2 regions of the Pseudoalteromonas sp. OF7H-1 genome follow, and region 1 is predicted to be linked to the other one. Evidence: predicted binding sites of a transcription regulator. Region 1 holds the regulator's gene; the other holds the start of a gene.

The links. The regulator NrdR, encoded in region 1, represses ribonucleotide reductase genes. The targets are predictions, from matches to a motif close to AAACACNANATNTNGTGTTT.
Region 2: nrdA (class 1a ribonucleoside-diphosphate reductase subunit alpha) is a predicted target of NrdR. The motif match lies at 4,431-4,450, and genes of this name have one in related genera.

What each region holds. Positions count from the first base shown of each region.
Region 1 is NZ_JAKRFX010000001.1:186,491-193,663, forward strand. It holds gene glyA (serine hydroxymethyltransferase) at 1-1,252, shown strand, start outside; gene nrdR (transcriptional regulator NrdR) at 1,338-1,787, shown strand; gene ribD (bifunctional diaminohydroxyphosphoribosylaminopyrimidine deaminase/5-amino-6-(5-phosphoribosylamino)uracil reductase RibD) at 1,784-2,896, shown strand; gene MHN30_RS00850 (riboflavin synthase) at 2,898-3,554, shown strand; gene ribBA (bifunctional 3,4-dihydroxy-2-butanone-4-phosphate synthase/GTP cyclohydrolase II) at 3,583-4,695, shown strand; gene ribE (6,7-dimethyl-8-ribityllumazine synthase) at 4,812-5,276, shown strand; gene nusB (transcription antitermination factor NusB) at 5,288-5,698, shown strand; gene thiL (thiamine-phosphate kinase) at 5,742-6,704, shown strand; gene MHN30_RS00875 (phosphatidylglycerophosphatase A) at 6,713-7,173, shown strand, end outside.
Region 2 is NZ_JAKRFX010000024.1:11,703-18,875, forward strand. It holds gene gyrA (DNA gyrase subunit A) at 1-2,542, opposite strand, end outside; gene ubiG (bifunctional 2-polyprenyl-6-hydroxyphenol methylase/3-demethylubiquinol 3-O-methyltransferase UbiG) at 2,808-3,518, shown strand; gene MHN30_RS21690 (HAD-IA family hydrolase) at 3,515-4,162, shown strand; gene nrdA (class 1a ribonucleoside-diphosphate reductase subunit alpha) at 4,518-6,803, shown strand; gene nrdB (class Ia ribonucleoside-diphosphate reductase subunit beta) at 6,857-7,173, shown strand, end outside.

The DNA of each region.
Region 1 (7,173 bases):
AGAACGTAACATGAATATTGCAGATTTTGACCCAGAACTATTTGCAGCGATTGAAGCAGAAACTTCACGTCAAGAAGAGCACATCGAGCTTATCGCTTCTGAGAACTACTGTAGCCCACGTGTACTTGAAGCGCAGGGTTCTCAGCTAACAAACAAGTATGCTGAAGGTTACCCAGGTAAGCGTTACTACGGCGGTTGTGAGCACGTAGACGTGGTTGAGCAACTTGCGATTGACCGCGCCAATGCGCTATTTGGTTCGACTTACGCAAACGTTCAGCCTCACGCAGGCTCACAAGCAAACGCGGCGGTATTCCAAGCGTTACTTCAGCCACATGACACTGTGCTAGGTATGAGCCTTGCTCACGGTGGTCACTTAACGCACGGTTCACACGTAAACTTCTCTGGTAAAACGTACAATGCTATCCAGTACGGTCTAAACGAAGAAACTGGCGAAATCGATTACGCGCAAGTTGAAGCGTTAGCACTTGAACACAAGCCAAAAATGATCATCGGTGGTTTCTCTGCGTACTCAGGGATCGTTGACTGGGCGAAGTTCCGCGAAATCGCTGATAAAGTAGGCGCTTACCTACTTGTTGATATGGCGCACGTTGCAGGTCTAGTTGCCGCTGGTATTTATCCAAGCCCAGTGCCTCATGCACACGTTGTAACAACAACAACGCACAAAACGCTAGCGGGTCCTCGTGGTGGTCTTATCATCTCTGCTTGTGATGATGAAGAAATCTACAAAAAGCTAAACTCTGCCGTATTCCCTGGTGGCCAAGGTGGTCCTCTATGTCACGTTATCGCTGCGAAGGCGGTTGCGTTCAAAGAAGCACTACAGCCAGAGTTCAAGTCATACCAAGAGCAAGTGGTTAAAAATGCACAAGCTATGGTTGCGGTACTTCAGGAGCGTGGTTATAAAGTGGTTTCTGGCAAAACTGAAAACCACCTGTTCCTACTTGACCTGATTGATAAAGACATCACAGGTAAAGATGCAGATGCAGCGCTTGGCCGTGCAAATATCACAGTAAACAAAAACTCCGTACCAAACGATCCACGTTCACCGTTCGTTACTTCTGGTCTGCGTATCGGTTCTCCTGCAATCACTCGTCGTGGCTTCAAAGAAGCTGAGTCGAAAGAGCTTGCTGGCTGGATCTGTGACGTACTAGACAACATCAATGATGAGTCTGTACAGGCACAAGTGAAAGAAAAAGTAAAAGCAATTTGCGCTAAATTACCTGTTTACGCATAATTTCGCTCACAAAAAAGCAGTTTTTTGTTATGATTAAGGCCGCATTCAAGCGGCCTTTTTTGTTTTTGAGTCAACGAGAGCGTCTATGCATTGTCCATTCTGTACAGCCAAAGATACCAAAGTGATAGATTCACGTTTGGTTGCTTCCGGCCACCAAGTCCGTCGCCGTCGTGAGTGTATTTTATGCCACGAACGCTTTACTACCTTCGAGGGCGCAGAGCTCTTAATGCCGCGCGTGATAAAGCAAGATGGTACCAGAGAGCCTTTCAATGAAGATAAGCTACTCAATGGCATGCACCGAGCGCTGGAAAAGCGCCCAGTCAGCACAGAACAAATAGAAGAAGTAGTACACCAGATTAAATCTCAAATTCGTGGTACGGGTGAACGCGAAGTACCAAGCGACATGATTGGCGAATGTATTATGGAAGCCCTCAAAAAGCTCGATAAAGTGGCTTATGTGCGATTTGCTTCAGTATATCGCTCTTTTGAAGATATTCGTGAGTTTGGTGAAGAAATTGCGAGGTTGGGGGATTGAGCCAGTTCACAGCGCAAGACCATGATTACATGAGCCGCGCCATCACGCTTGCAAAGCGCGGTAAATACACCACAACACCTAATCCAAACGTCGGCTGTGTGATCGTAAAAGACGGTGAAATCGTCGGCGAAGGCGCGCACTTAAAAGCAGGTGAAGGCCATGCTGAAGTGCATGCGCTTAAGCAAGCTGGAGCTAAAGCCGCTGGTGCAACTGCCTATGTAACGCTTGAGCCGTGTAGTCACTATGGCAGAACGCCGCCGTGTGCTAAAGGTCTGATTGACGCAGGCGTCAGCAGAGTGGTTGCAGCCATGGTTGATCCCAACCCACAAGTTGCAGGGCGTGGATTGGCAATGTTAGAGGCCGCGGGAATTGCAACGGCTTTTGGTTTGTTAGAGCCACAAGCAAGGGCACTGAATACCGGATTCTTGAAGCGAATGGAGCATGGATTGCCATTCGTGACTTGTAAGCTTGCCGCTTCTCTTGATGGTAAAACCGCACTAAACAATGGCCAGAGCAAGTGGATTACCTCAGCGGAAGCGCGCTTAGACGTACAGCGCCACCGCGCGCAGAGCTGTGTGGTCTTGACCGGAGCGGATACGGTTATGGTAGACAACGCCAGACTCAATGTTCGTGAGGAGTTTTTGCAAGACACCGATTATCCTCAATCTGAGCTACGCCAGCCGATACGTGCGATTATTGACTCACAAAATCGTCTGACACCAGATCTTGCGCTATTTAAAATTACATCTCCGGTGATTATTTTTCGCCGTACTATTGATAATTCAGCGCAATGGCCTCATTTCGTAGAGCAAATTGTCGTGCCTGAAATCAACGGTAAGCTCGACCTAAAAGCCGTGCTCAACAAGCTGGCTGAAAAGCACTGTAATTATGTTTGGCTAGAAGCCGGTGCCACCCTTGCGGGGGTAATGCATGAACAAGGGCTAATCGATGAATATATCGTCTATTTGGCACCGAAAATAATTGGCGCTGGAAAAGGGCTGTTTAACACCACGCCACTGAGTGCCATGTCGCAAATACCAGAGTTAGTGTTTGGCGACGTTTGCCAAGTGGGGCCTGATCTCAAACTTATCGCGACTAAAGAGAAGTAAAATGTTTACAGGTATTATCGAAGCAACAGGAACATTAACTCAATTGCAGCTCAAGGGCGGCGATTTAATTGTTCGTGTGACCACGACATCTCTTGATATGAGCGATGTAAACTTGGGTGATAGTATTGCCACTAACGGGGTTTGCCTGACCGTAACTGAGAAGTTTCATGATGGCTTCAAAGCCGATGTTTCTAACGAAACCTTAAGTTTGACGCGTTTTGCCGAGTACCAACAAGGCCAAAAGGTAAATCTTGAAAAGGCACTGCAGCCGATTTCACGTCTAGGCGGTCATTTGGTGTCAGGCCATGTGGATGGTATTGCTGAAGTGGTTGAGATAACCGCTAATGCCAGAGCGACTGACTATTGGTTAGCCGCGCCGTCATCGCTAATGAAGTATATTCCGTATAAAGGTTCGGTTGCCATTGATGGTATCAGTTTGACGGTCAATGCCGTGGAACAAAATCGCTTTAAACTGACCATAGTGCCACACACGGCGCAAGAAACGACGATTGCAGGTTTTCAAGTCGGGTCAAAACTAAACCTAGAGGTTGACCAAATCGCCCGCTACCTCGAAAGACTAATTCAGGGTGAGCCAAGCGCTGCCAGCGAGTCCACTCTCACAACCAGTCTATTGGCGAAAGCTGGCTTTATAAAGTAGCCACAGACAAAGTAAAAATGGGAAAACTATGAGTTTAAATAGTGCTGAGGAAATCATCGCGGACATTAAAGCCGGTAAAATGGTTATTTTGATGGACGATGAAGACCGAGAAAATGAAGGTGATCTGATCATTGCAGCAGAGCACATTACACCAGATGCAATTAATTTCATGGCAACATATGGTCGCGGGTTAATCTGTTTGACCATGACACAGGAGCGCTGTGAGCAGCTGAACTTGCCACTAATGGTGAAAACCAATGGCGCTCAGTTCTCTACCAACTTTACTTTGTCTATTGAAGCTGCAAAAGGCGTAACGACGGGGATTTCAGCGGCAGATCGTGCTCGTACAGTGCAAGCTGCAGTTGCCAAAGGTGCGGTGCCTGAAGATATTGTACAACCTGGTCATATCTTCCCAATCATGGCGCAACCAGGCGGCGTTTTAACGCGTGCAGGCCATACTGAAGCTGGATGTGATTTAGCACGTTTGGCGGGATTGGAACCTGCATCTGTGATTGTTGAAATTCTAAATCCAGACGGCACTATGGCACGTCGCCCACAACTAGAAGTATTCGCAAAAGAACACGATATTAAAATCGGCACCATTGCTGATTTAATTGAGTATCGTAATTTAAACGAAACCACTATCGAAAAAGTAGCAGAGTGTAGACTGCCTACTGAGTTTGGTGAGTTTAATCTAGTGACGTACAAAGACACCATTGATAATCAACTTCACTATGCGATGGTAAAAGGCGAGATAAAATCGGAAGAAGCCAATTTAGTACGTGTGCATCTGCAAAGCACGTTTAACGATATTCTTCATTCAGATCGCAGCGCGGATAGAAGCTGGACACTGCAAAGTGCCATGAAGCACATCGCCGACAACGAAGGTGTATTAGTCATTCTTGGTAAGCAAGAACGCAGCGAAGAGATGGAAGCGCTGGTTAAGGCATTTGCTGCGGAAGATGCGGGTGAACAGGTGAACTACCGTAAATTCCAAGGTACTTCGCGCACCGTAGGTGTGGGGTCGCAAATTTTGGCTGATTTAGGCATTCAGAAAATGCGCCTAATGAGTCTACCGAAAAAATATCATGCACTGTCTGGTTTCCACTTAGAAGTGGTTGAATACGTCGAACCAAAATAATTCCAAAATGCCAAATTGATCGCAATCGCCTATATTCAGATAGTAGGCGATTGCCACATTACTGTGCTATCATGCGCCTCAATTTGGCAATTGCTCATACAGATTAGGAACATCTAATGAAAGTAATCGAAGGTAATAAATACGCTCCTGGCAAAAAATTTGCCATTGTCATTTCACGTTTTAACGATTTTATCGGTAGCAGCTTACTTGAAGGCGCTGTAGATGAATTAAAACGTACCGGTGGTGTTAGCGATGAAGACATCACGGTTGTATATGTACCGGGAGCGGTTGAACTACCACTAGCAGCAAAACGCGTTGCGATGAAAAAAGAGCACGACGCGATTATTGCGCTAGGTGTGATTATTCGTGGTGGTACGCCACACTTCGATTTAGTTGCTAACGAGTCTAACAAAGGCTTAGCTAGCGTTTCATTAGATTATGACATCCCTGTTGCTTTTGGTGTACTTACTACTGAAAGCATTGAGCAAGCTATCGAGCGCGCGGGCACTAAAATGGGCAACAAAGGGGGAGAAGCCGCCCTTGGAGCTCTAGAAATGGTGAACGTGCTAGAGCAAATTTAAGAGGAATCTCAGTGAAACCAGCAGCTAGACGCAAAGCACGTGTACTTGCTTTACAAGCTATTTATTCTTGGCAGCTAAGTGGTAACCCAATTGCCGATATCGAACAGCAAATGCTGATCGAAAACGACGTAACGAAAGTCGATGTAGAATACTTCAAAGACTTAGCACGTGGTGTTGTTGTTAACCAAAAGCAGCTAGACGAAGCAATTCGTCCGCATTTAGCTCGTCCACTTGAAGAATTGGATATGGTTGAGCTTGCCGTGTTACGTGTTAGTGCTTATGAGCTTAAATTCCGTGAAGATGTGCCATACAAAGTGGCTATCAACGAAGGTATTGAGTTAGCGAAAATGTTTGGCGCTGAAGAAAGCCACAAATTCGTTAACGGTGTACTGGACAAAGCGGTTAAGTTTATTCGCAAATAAGCTTTACTATAGGAATAGCCGGCCTTGGCCGGCTTTTTTGTGTATGAAAGAATTTGAGCTAATCAATCACTATTTTAAAGGTCGTGGCATTATTCGCCGAGATGTAGAGCTTGGGATCGGTGATGACTGCGCCTTAGTTTCAGTTCCTGCTGGCAATCAGCTTGCGGTAACAACGGATACGCTAGTTGCGGGTGTGCACTTTTTTGAAGATATTCCACCACGGGCGCTTGGCCATCGTGTGATTGCGGTAAACCTTAGCGACTTAGCTGCTATGGGCGCTGAACCTACTTGGGTGTCACTTGGTTTAACCATACCCAACGCTGACTTAGAGTGGTTAGAGGCCTTCACCGAAGGCATGCATGAAATCGCCGAGTACTATAACGTACAAGTAATAGGTGGCGATACAACGCAAGGTCCATTGACTATCACTGTATGTGCAAAAGGTATTGTACCAACTGGTAAAGCACTCAAGCGCTCAGGAGCGCGAGTGGGTGATTGGATTTATGTAACAGGTCCACTTGGTGACGCAGGGCTTGCTATTGAAGCGCGAAAGCAGGGCTGGACGCTTGAGCCAAAACATTACAAAGCGGCGCTTGAAAAGTTTCACTACCCAGCGCCACGGGTTGCAGCTGGTCAAGTGCTTAGAGGGCTTGCTACCTCAGCAATCGATATCTCAGACGGTCTACTCGCGGATCTTAAGCATATTTTACGTAGCTCGTTAGTTGGCGCTAAGATAAATGCCGATAAAGTCCCACAGTCTGATGCGCTGCGCTCAAGTCTTGATGAAGATGCACGCATGAGGCTCGCGCTCGGTTTTGGTGATGACTACGAATTACTCTTCACTGTCAATGATAATAACAAAAATGCCGTGGAAACCAGATTGAAGCAATATGGTGTTGAGCCAGTTTGCATTGGCCAAATTACGGCTAATAATGGCGAAATTCAATTGCTCAAAAAAGGTCAACCTTACCAGCTCTCAGGGCTTGGTTTTGAGCATTTTAGCTAGGAGTTGGTTTGGCTAAGCAGTATGTATTTAATTTAAAGAAGCCGCATCAATTCTTTGCACTCGGGTTTGGTCTTGGTTTAGCGAAAAAAGCACCTGGTACTTTTGGCACCTTCGCCGCATTACCGTTTATTTTTGCAACCCAGGGCGCACCAATTTGGCTGCAATGTCTGGTTGCGATTGTCATGACATTATTTGGGATTTGGGTGTGTGGTAAAACAGCGGACGATGTTAATGTTCATGACCATCCAGCCATTGTCTGGGATGAAGTGGCAGGCTTTTATATTACCATGATAGGGGCGGCACTTAGCTGGCAGTCATTAATCGTTGGCTTTATTTTGTTTCGCTTTTTCGATATTTTGAAACCGGGTCCGATAAGATGGCTCGATAAACGTTTGCACGGTGGCTCGGGGATTATGCTAGATGATGTATTAGCTGGCATTTTTTCATTGATTTGCGTGCAAGCTTTGTT
Region 2 (7,173 bases), on a different contig from region 1:
TACGGATCAGAATAACACCTTGGGTGTTACGGCCTACCGTAGAAACTTCGTTTACACGCGTTCTAACTAGCGTACCACGGTTTGAGATCAACATGATTTCATCGTTGTCATCAACTTGAACCGCGCCAACCACAGAACCATTTCTTTCAGTTACTTTGATTGACACTACACCTTGTGTTGCACGGCTCTTCGCTGGGTACTCTTCAAGCGGTGTACGCTTACCATAACCATTTTCAGTTACGGTCAAGATTGCACCATCGCCTTGTGGTACGATTAGTGATACCACTTTCACGTCATCAGGCATCTTGATACCACGAACACCTGTTGCTGTACGGCCCATCGGACGTAAAGCCAACATTTCTTCGCCAGTTTCAGGATCACGCTTCACTTCACCTGTTTCTGAATCTCGCTGCTTCTCGTTAAAGCGTACAACTTTACCATGCTCAGTAAATAGCATGATGTCATTTTCACCTGTGGTGATGTTAGCACCGATCAGGCTATCGCCTTCGTTCAAGTTGATAGCAATAATGCCACTTGCACGCTGACGGCTGTATGCAGTCAGAGGTGTTTTCTTAACGATACCACTTGCCGTCGCCATAACGATAAACTTATCTTCTTCGTATTCACGAACCGGTAAAATTGTCGTAATACGCTCATCAGCTTCGAGTGGTAATAAGTTAACAATTGGCTTTCCGCGCGCAGCACGTGATGCAAGCGGCAGCTGGTAAACTTTCAACCAATACAAGCGGCCAGAAGTGGAGAAACAAAGAATTGTATCGTGAGTATTTGCAACGAGTAGACGTTCGATAAAGTCTTCATCTTTCATCTTAGTTGCAGATCGCCCTTTACCACCACGACGCTGAGCTTCGTAATCGCTAAGAGGTTGATACTTAACGTAGCCTTCGTGAGAAAGCGTAACTACAACGTCTTCTTCGTTGATCAAATCTTCTAAACTGATATCGTGCGCAGCAGCAGTGATCTCTGTGCGACGCTCATCACCATACGTTTCTTTGATTTCAACTAACTCATCGCGGATCACTTCCATCAAACGCTCTGGAGTAGAAAGGATGTACAGTAGCTCAGCGATAAGATCGAGTAGTTCTTTGTATTCTGCCAGAATTTTCTCGTGCTCAAGACCTGTTAATTTGTGAAGTCTTAAGTCTAGGATTGCTTGGGCTTGTTGCTCAGACAAATAGTACTGACCATCACGGATCCCTAATTCTTCCGCTAACCAATCTGGACGCGCAACATTTTCTTCACCAGTACGCTCAAGCATTGATTTAACGTTACCAAGATCCCAAGCTCGCGCAGTTAGCGCCGCTTTCGCTTCTGCTGGAGTTGGTGACTTACGAATAAGCTCAATGATTGGGTCAATGTTGGCTAGCGCAATTGCGAGGCCTTCAAGCGTATGCGCTCGGTCTCTTGCCTTACGCAGGTCAAATACAGTACGACGCGTTACGACTTCACGACGGTGAATAATAAACGCATCAAGCATTTCTTTCAGGTTGAAACACTTGGGCTGGTTGTTATCTAGTGCAACCATATTGATGCCAAACACAGTTTGTAGTTGTGTTTGAGCGTATAGGTTGTTTAGTACAACCTCACCGACTTCACCGCGTTTGATTTCAATAACAATACGCATACCGTCTTTATCAGACTCGTCGCGTAGTGCACTGATCCCTTCAACCTTTTTGTCTTTAACAAGCTCTGCAATCTTTTCAATTAGTCTTGCTTTGTTAACTTGGTAAGGAATTTCATGAACGATGATGGTTTCTTTGTTTGTTTTCTCATCGACTTCGATTTCAGCTTTCGCGCGAATATAGATCTTACCACGACCTGTTTTATAGGCTTGTTCGATGCCGTTTTTACCGCTAATGATGGCAGCAGTCGGGAAATCAGGACCCGGAATATAGTCGATTAACTCTTCAATGGTGATGTCTGGATTCTGGATCACAGCCAAACAACCATTGATCACCTCAGTTAAGTTGTGAGGTGGAATATTGGTCGCCATACCAACCGCGATACCAGATGAACCATTCACCAATAAGTTAGGCACTTTAGTTGGTAACACATCTGGAATTTGCTCTGTACCATCGTAGTTTGGTACATAATCAACGGTTTCTTTTTCAAGGTCAGCAAGTAACTCGTGAGCGACTTTCGCCATACGTACTTCGGTATAACGCATCGCAGCTGCAGAGTCACCATCGACAGAACCAAAGTTACCTTGTCCATCTACGAGCATATAGCGTAGAGAGAAAGGCTGAGCCATACGTACAATAGTATCGTAAACCGCGCTATCACCATGCGGGTGATATTTACCGATTACGTCACCAACTACACGAGCTGACTTTTTATAAGGTTTGTTCCAGTCATTTTTAAGTTCATTCATCGCGAACAATACACGACGGTGAACAGGCTTTAGGCCGTCACGTACGTCAGGTAATGCACGACCTACGATTACACTCATTGCATAATCTAGGTATGAATTTTTTAATTCATCTTCGATATTGACTGGCAGGATTTCATTGGCGAGATCAGACATTTGACTCCACTTTCCTTCAGTGTCCACCCCTTTTGTGTCACACTACAACTTGTGTTGAGATGCTATCTGAATATCAAATTGCTCTTTCTGCTGAAGCGCCAATTAAACGCGCTTCAAAAAATAGCCGAATTGCCTCAGAGTATCAGCGGGGGCTTTGTTTATTATAAAATTCGTCAAGCATGCTAACACACTTTTTACCGTTTTACAGGTGCTATTTTTATCTAATCCCCTTTATAATGCGCTCAATTCGACGAGGAAGTTTTTTATGACCGAACATCAAAATGTAGACCCTAATGAAATCGCTAAATTTGAAGAAATAGCAGAGCGCTGGTGGGACCGAGAGGGAGAGTTTAAACCATTACACGACATTAACCCGTTGAGATTGGACTTTATTAACGATAAGTGTGAAGGCCTATTTGCAAAAACAGTATTGGATGTCGGTTGTGGTGGCGGGATTTTAACAGAAAGCATGGCTAAGCTGGGTGCAAATGCAACCGGTATCGATATGGGGCAAGAGCCGCTTAACGTCGCAAAGCTCCACGCATTAGAGGTCGGCGTTAACGTAGACTATCAAAAAGTGCCAGCGGAAGAATTCGCAGCTATGCACCAAAGTGAATTCGATGTAGTAACTTGCATGGAAATGTTAGAACACGTACCAGACCCAGAATCCATTATTCGTTCAGTCGCGCAGCTAGTTAAGCCCGGCGGTCATGTATTTTTTTCTACCTTAAACAAAACTACAAAAGCGTATTTACTGGCTATCGTCGCTGCTGAAAAACTGCTTAAAATGGTTCCTGAAGGCACGCATGAGCACGATAAGTTTATTCGCCCTTCGACCTTAATTGACTGGGCTGAAAAGTACGACCTCAAAGTCAGAGCGGCGACAGGGATTAACTACAACCCTATCGGCAAAACATTTACCTTAACGAAAGACGTTTCAGTTAACTACATTCTACACTTTGAGAAGCTGGCATGATCCAAGCGGTACTATTTGATTTAGACGGCACCTTGCTGGATACCAGTGATGATTTGGGCGCTGCACTAAACCACGTTTTAACTGTTAATAAAATGCCTTCTGTCGGCAAACAGGTATATAGCAGTGCGATTTCAAACGGCGTAGCAGCGATGTTACAGGTAGGGTTTGGTGAGTCATTAAAGCACTTTGATACTCAGATATTACGTCAGGGGGTACTCGACTACTATCTGGCAAATCTATCAGTACATTCCCAATGTTTTGCGCAAATTGGTGAGTTATTAGCGGCACTTTTAGAAAAAGAGATTCAGGTTGGGATCATGACCAACAAACCTGAGTTTTTAACACTTCCGCTACTAAAACAGATCCCTGAACTTGCAAAGATCGAGACAGTAGTATGCGGAGATACGCTGGCGGTGGCCAAACCTCATCCCGAGCCTTTACTGTTAGTGGCGTCAAAATTGGGGGTGTCACCAGCGCAATGTATTTATGTTGGCGATGCTGAGCGAGACATTATTGCTGCAAAATCCGCAAAAATGATTAGTGCAGCAGCAATGTGGGGATTCATTCCATCTGAAGCTGAAGCTAAGTCTTGGCAGGCGGATCTCTATCTTACTAACCCATTAGACACGTTATCGCATATTTAGTGTCGATAAAAAAATAAAACACCATATATTGTGTTTTTGCTATAATAGATACGAATTTGTGTAGAAAAAAATCAGTTAGAATTTTTTTTTATTTTTGCTGAAAAGCATCATCTTTTTGTTGATTTTTCTTTGTGGGCAGATAAGTGGATTGTCATAGGTTAGTGGATACTTACATAAATAAATTATCCCAAACTTATCCACAATTCTGCCCAAGTTGTTCTCTTGCAAATTCACATCAACCCCACTATCTTGTGATCCCTAGCCACTAGGGCACCATATATAGTGGTGGTTTGCTAAACAATTTTATATTCGTGCGATATCTAAAGCGCGTTCCTAAGGAATACAGGCACATAACATGAACCAACAGCTATCTGTATGCAAAAGAAACGGTCGCAAAGAACCGTTAGATCTAGATAAGATCCATCGTGTCATTACATGGGCGGCAGAAGGCCTAGATAACGTCTCAGTTTCTCAGGTTGAATTAAAGTCACACATCCAGTTTTATGACGGTATTCGTACTGGTGATATCCACGAAACGATTATTAAAGCTGCAGCCGATCTGATCTCAAAAGAGTCTCCAGATTATCAGTATCTAGCCGCTCGTTTGGCTATTTTCCACTTGCGTAAGAAAGCCTATGGCTGTTTTGAGCCGCCGCACTTACACGACCACGTGGTAAAGCTGGTTGAAGACAAGCGCTACGATCAGCACCTTCTTACTGACTACACAAAAGCAGAGTTTGATGAGCTAAACAGCTACATCGACCATAGCCGAGATATGAACTTCAGCTATGCAGCTGTTAAGCAGTTGGAAGGTAAGTACCTTGTACAAAACCGCGTAACGGGTGAAATCTATGAAAGTGCGCAGTTCTTATATGTTCTTGTAGCTGCTAGCCTGTTTGCAAACTACCCGAAAGAAACGCGTCTAGATTACATTAAGCGATTCTACGATGCGGTTTCAACATTCAAAATTTCATTACCAACGCCAATTATGGCGGGTGTTCGTACGCCGACACGTCAGTTTAGTTCATGCGTACTGATTGAATGTGCTGATAGCCTAGATTCAATCAACGCAACTTCTTCTGCGATTGTAAAATACGTCAGTCAGCGCGCTGGTATTGGTATTAACGCAGGTCGTATTCGTGCACTAGGTAGCCCAATCAGAAATGGTGAAGCGTACCACACAGGATGTATTCCATTTTATAAGCACTTCCAAACGGCTGTTAAAAGCTGTTCTCAAGGCGGTGTGCGTGGTGGCGCAGCGACCCTATTCTACCCGCTTTGGCATCTTGAAGTTGAAAACCTATTAGTACTAAAAAATAACCGAGGTGTTGAAGAGAACCGCGTGCGTCATTTAGATTATGGCGTGCAGTTCAACAAAACCATGTATAGCCGCCTAATTAAAGACGACTATATCACGCTATTTAGTCCATCAGATGTGCCAGGTCTTTACGACGCATTCTTTGAAGATCAAGATAAATTCGAAGAACTGTATGTTAAGTACGAGCAAGATGAGGCTATTCGTAAGAAACGCATTAAAGCGATTGAATTATTCTCAATGTTTGCGCAAGAACGTGCGAGCACCGGTCGTATTTATCTACAAAACGTTGACCACTGTAATACACACAGTCCGTTTGACTCTAAGGTTGCACCGATCCGCCAGTCAAACCTATGCCTTGAAATTGCACTACCAACGAAGCCGTTAAGCCATGTAAATGACCCTGAAGGTGAAATTGCACTTTGTACGCTTTCAGCATTTAACTTAGGTGCCATCAAGTCTCTAGATGAGCTAGAAGAGTTAGCAGAGCTTGCGGTTCGCGCACTTGATAACCTATTAGACTATCAAGACTACCCTGTTCCTGCTGCGTACAATGCAACGATGGGACGCCGTACACTGGGCATCGGTGTGATTAACTTTGCTTATTATCTTGCAAAGAATGGTGTTAAGTACTCAGATGGTAGTGCTAACGGCCTAACACACAGAACATTTGAAGCGATCCAATACTATCTGATGAAAGCATCGAATGAACTGGCAAAAGAGCGTGGCGCTTGTCCTAAGTTTAACGAGACGACCTACTCACAAGGTATCATGCCAATAGATACCTATAAGCGTGACCTTGATAAAGTCTGTGAAGAGCCATTACGCCTTGACTGGGATGCATTAAGAGCAAGTATCCAAGAACACGGTATGCGTAACTCAACGTTGTCAGCCTTGATGCCATCGGAAACATCATCGCAAATTTCAAATGCGACAAACGGCATTGAACCACCTCGTGGCCATATCAGTGTTAAAGCGAGTAAAGATGGTATCTTGAAGCAAGTTGTACCTGAGTACGACCGCCTCAAAGACAACTATGAGCTACTTTGGGATATTCCATCTAACGATGGTTACCTTGCGCTAGTTGGTATTATGCAGAAGTTCATCGATCAAACTATCTCTGCAAATACCAATTATGATCCAAGTAAGTTTGAAGCGGGTAAAGTTCCTATGAAGCTATTGCTAAAAGACTTACTCACCGCGTACAAACTTGGTGTTAAGACACTTTACTACCATAATACCCGCGATGGTGCTTCGGATGCTCAAGATGAGTTGAAACCAGAAGCAGAAGACGATGGCTGTGAAGGCGGCGCTTGTAAGATATAACTTTTTATGCGGGTGGTCTTCACCCGCTTTTTTAGGTATTGAGTAACACATTTATGGCATATTCTACGTTTAGCAGAAATCATAACGACCAATTAAAAGAACCGATGTTTTTCGGACAAACTGTTAATGTATCTCGCTACGACCAACAGAAGTTCCCTATTTTCGAAAAGCTAATTGAAAAGCAATTATCGTTTTTCTGGCGTCCAGAAGAAGTAGACGTAAGTAAGGATAGATTGGACTTTCAGGCACTTCCTGAGCACGAAAGACATATCTTTTTGAGCAACCTAAAATATCAAACATTGCTAGACAGTGTGCAAGGTCGCTCTCCAAACGTTGCGCTTTTGCCGATCGTCTCCATCCCTGAACTTGA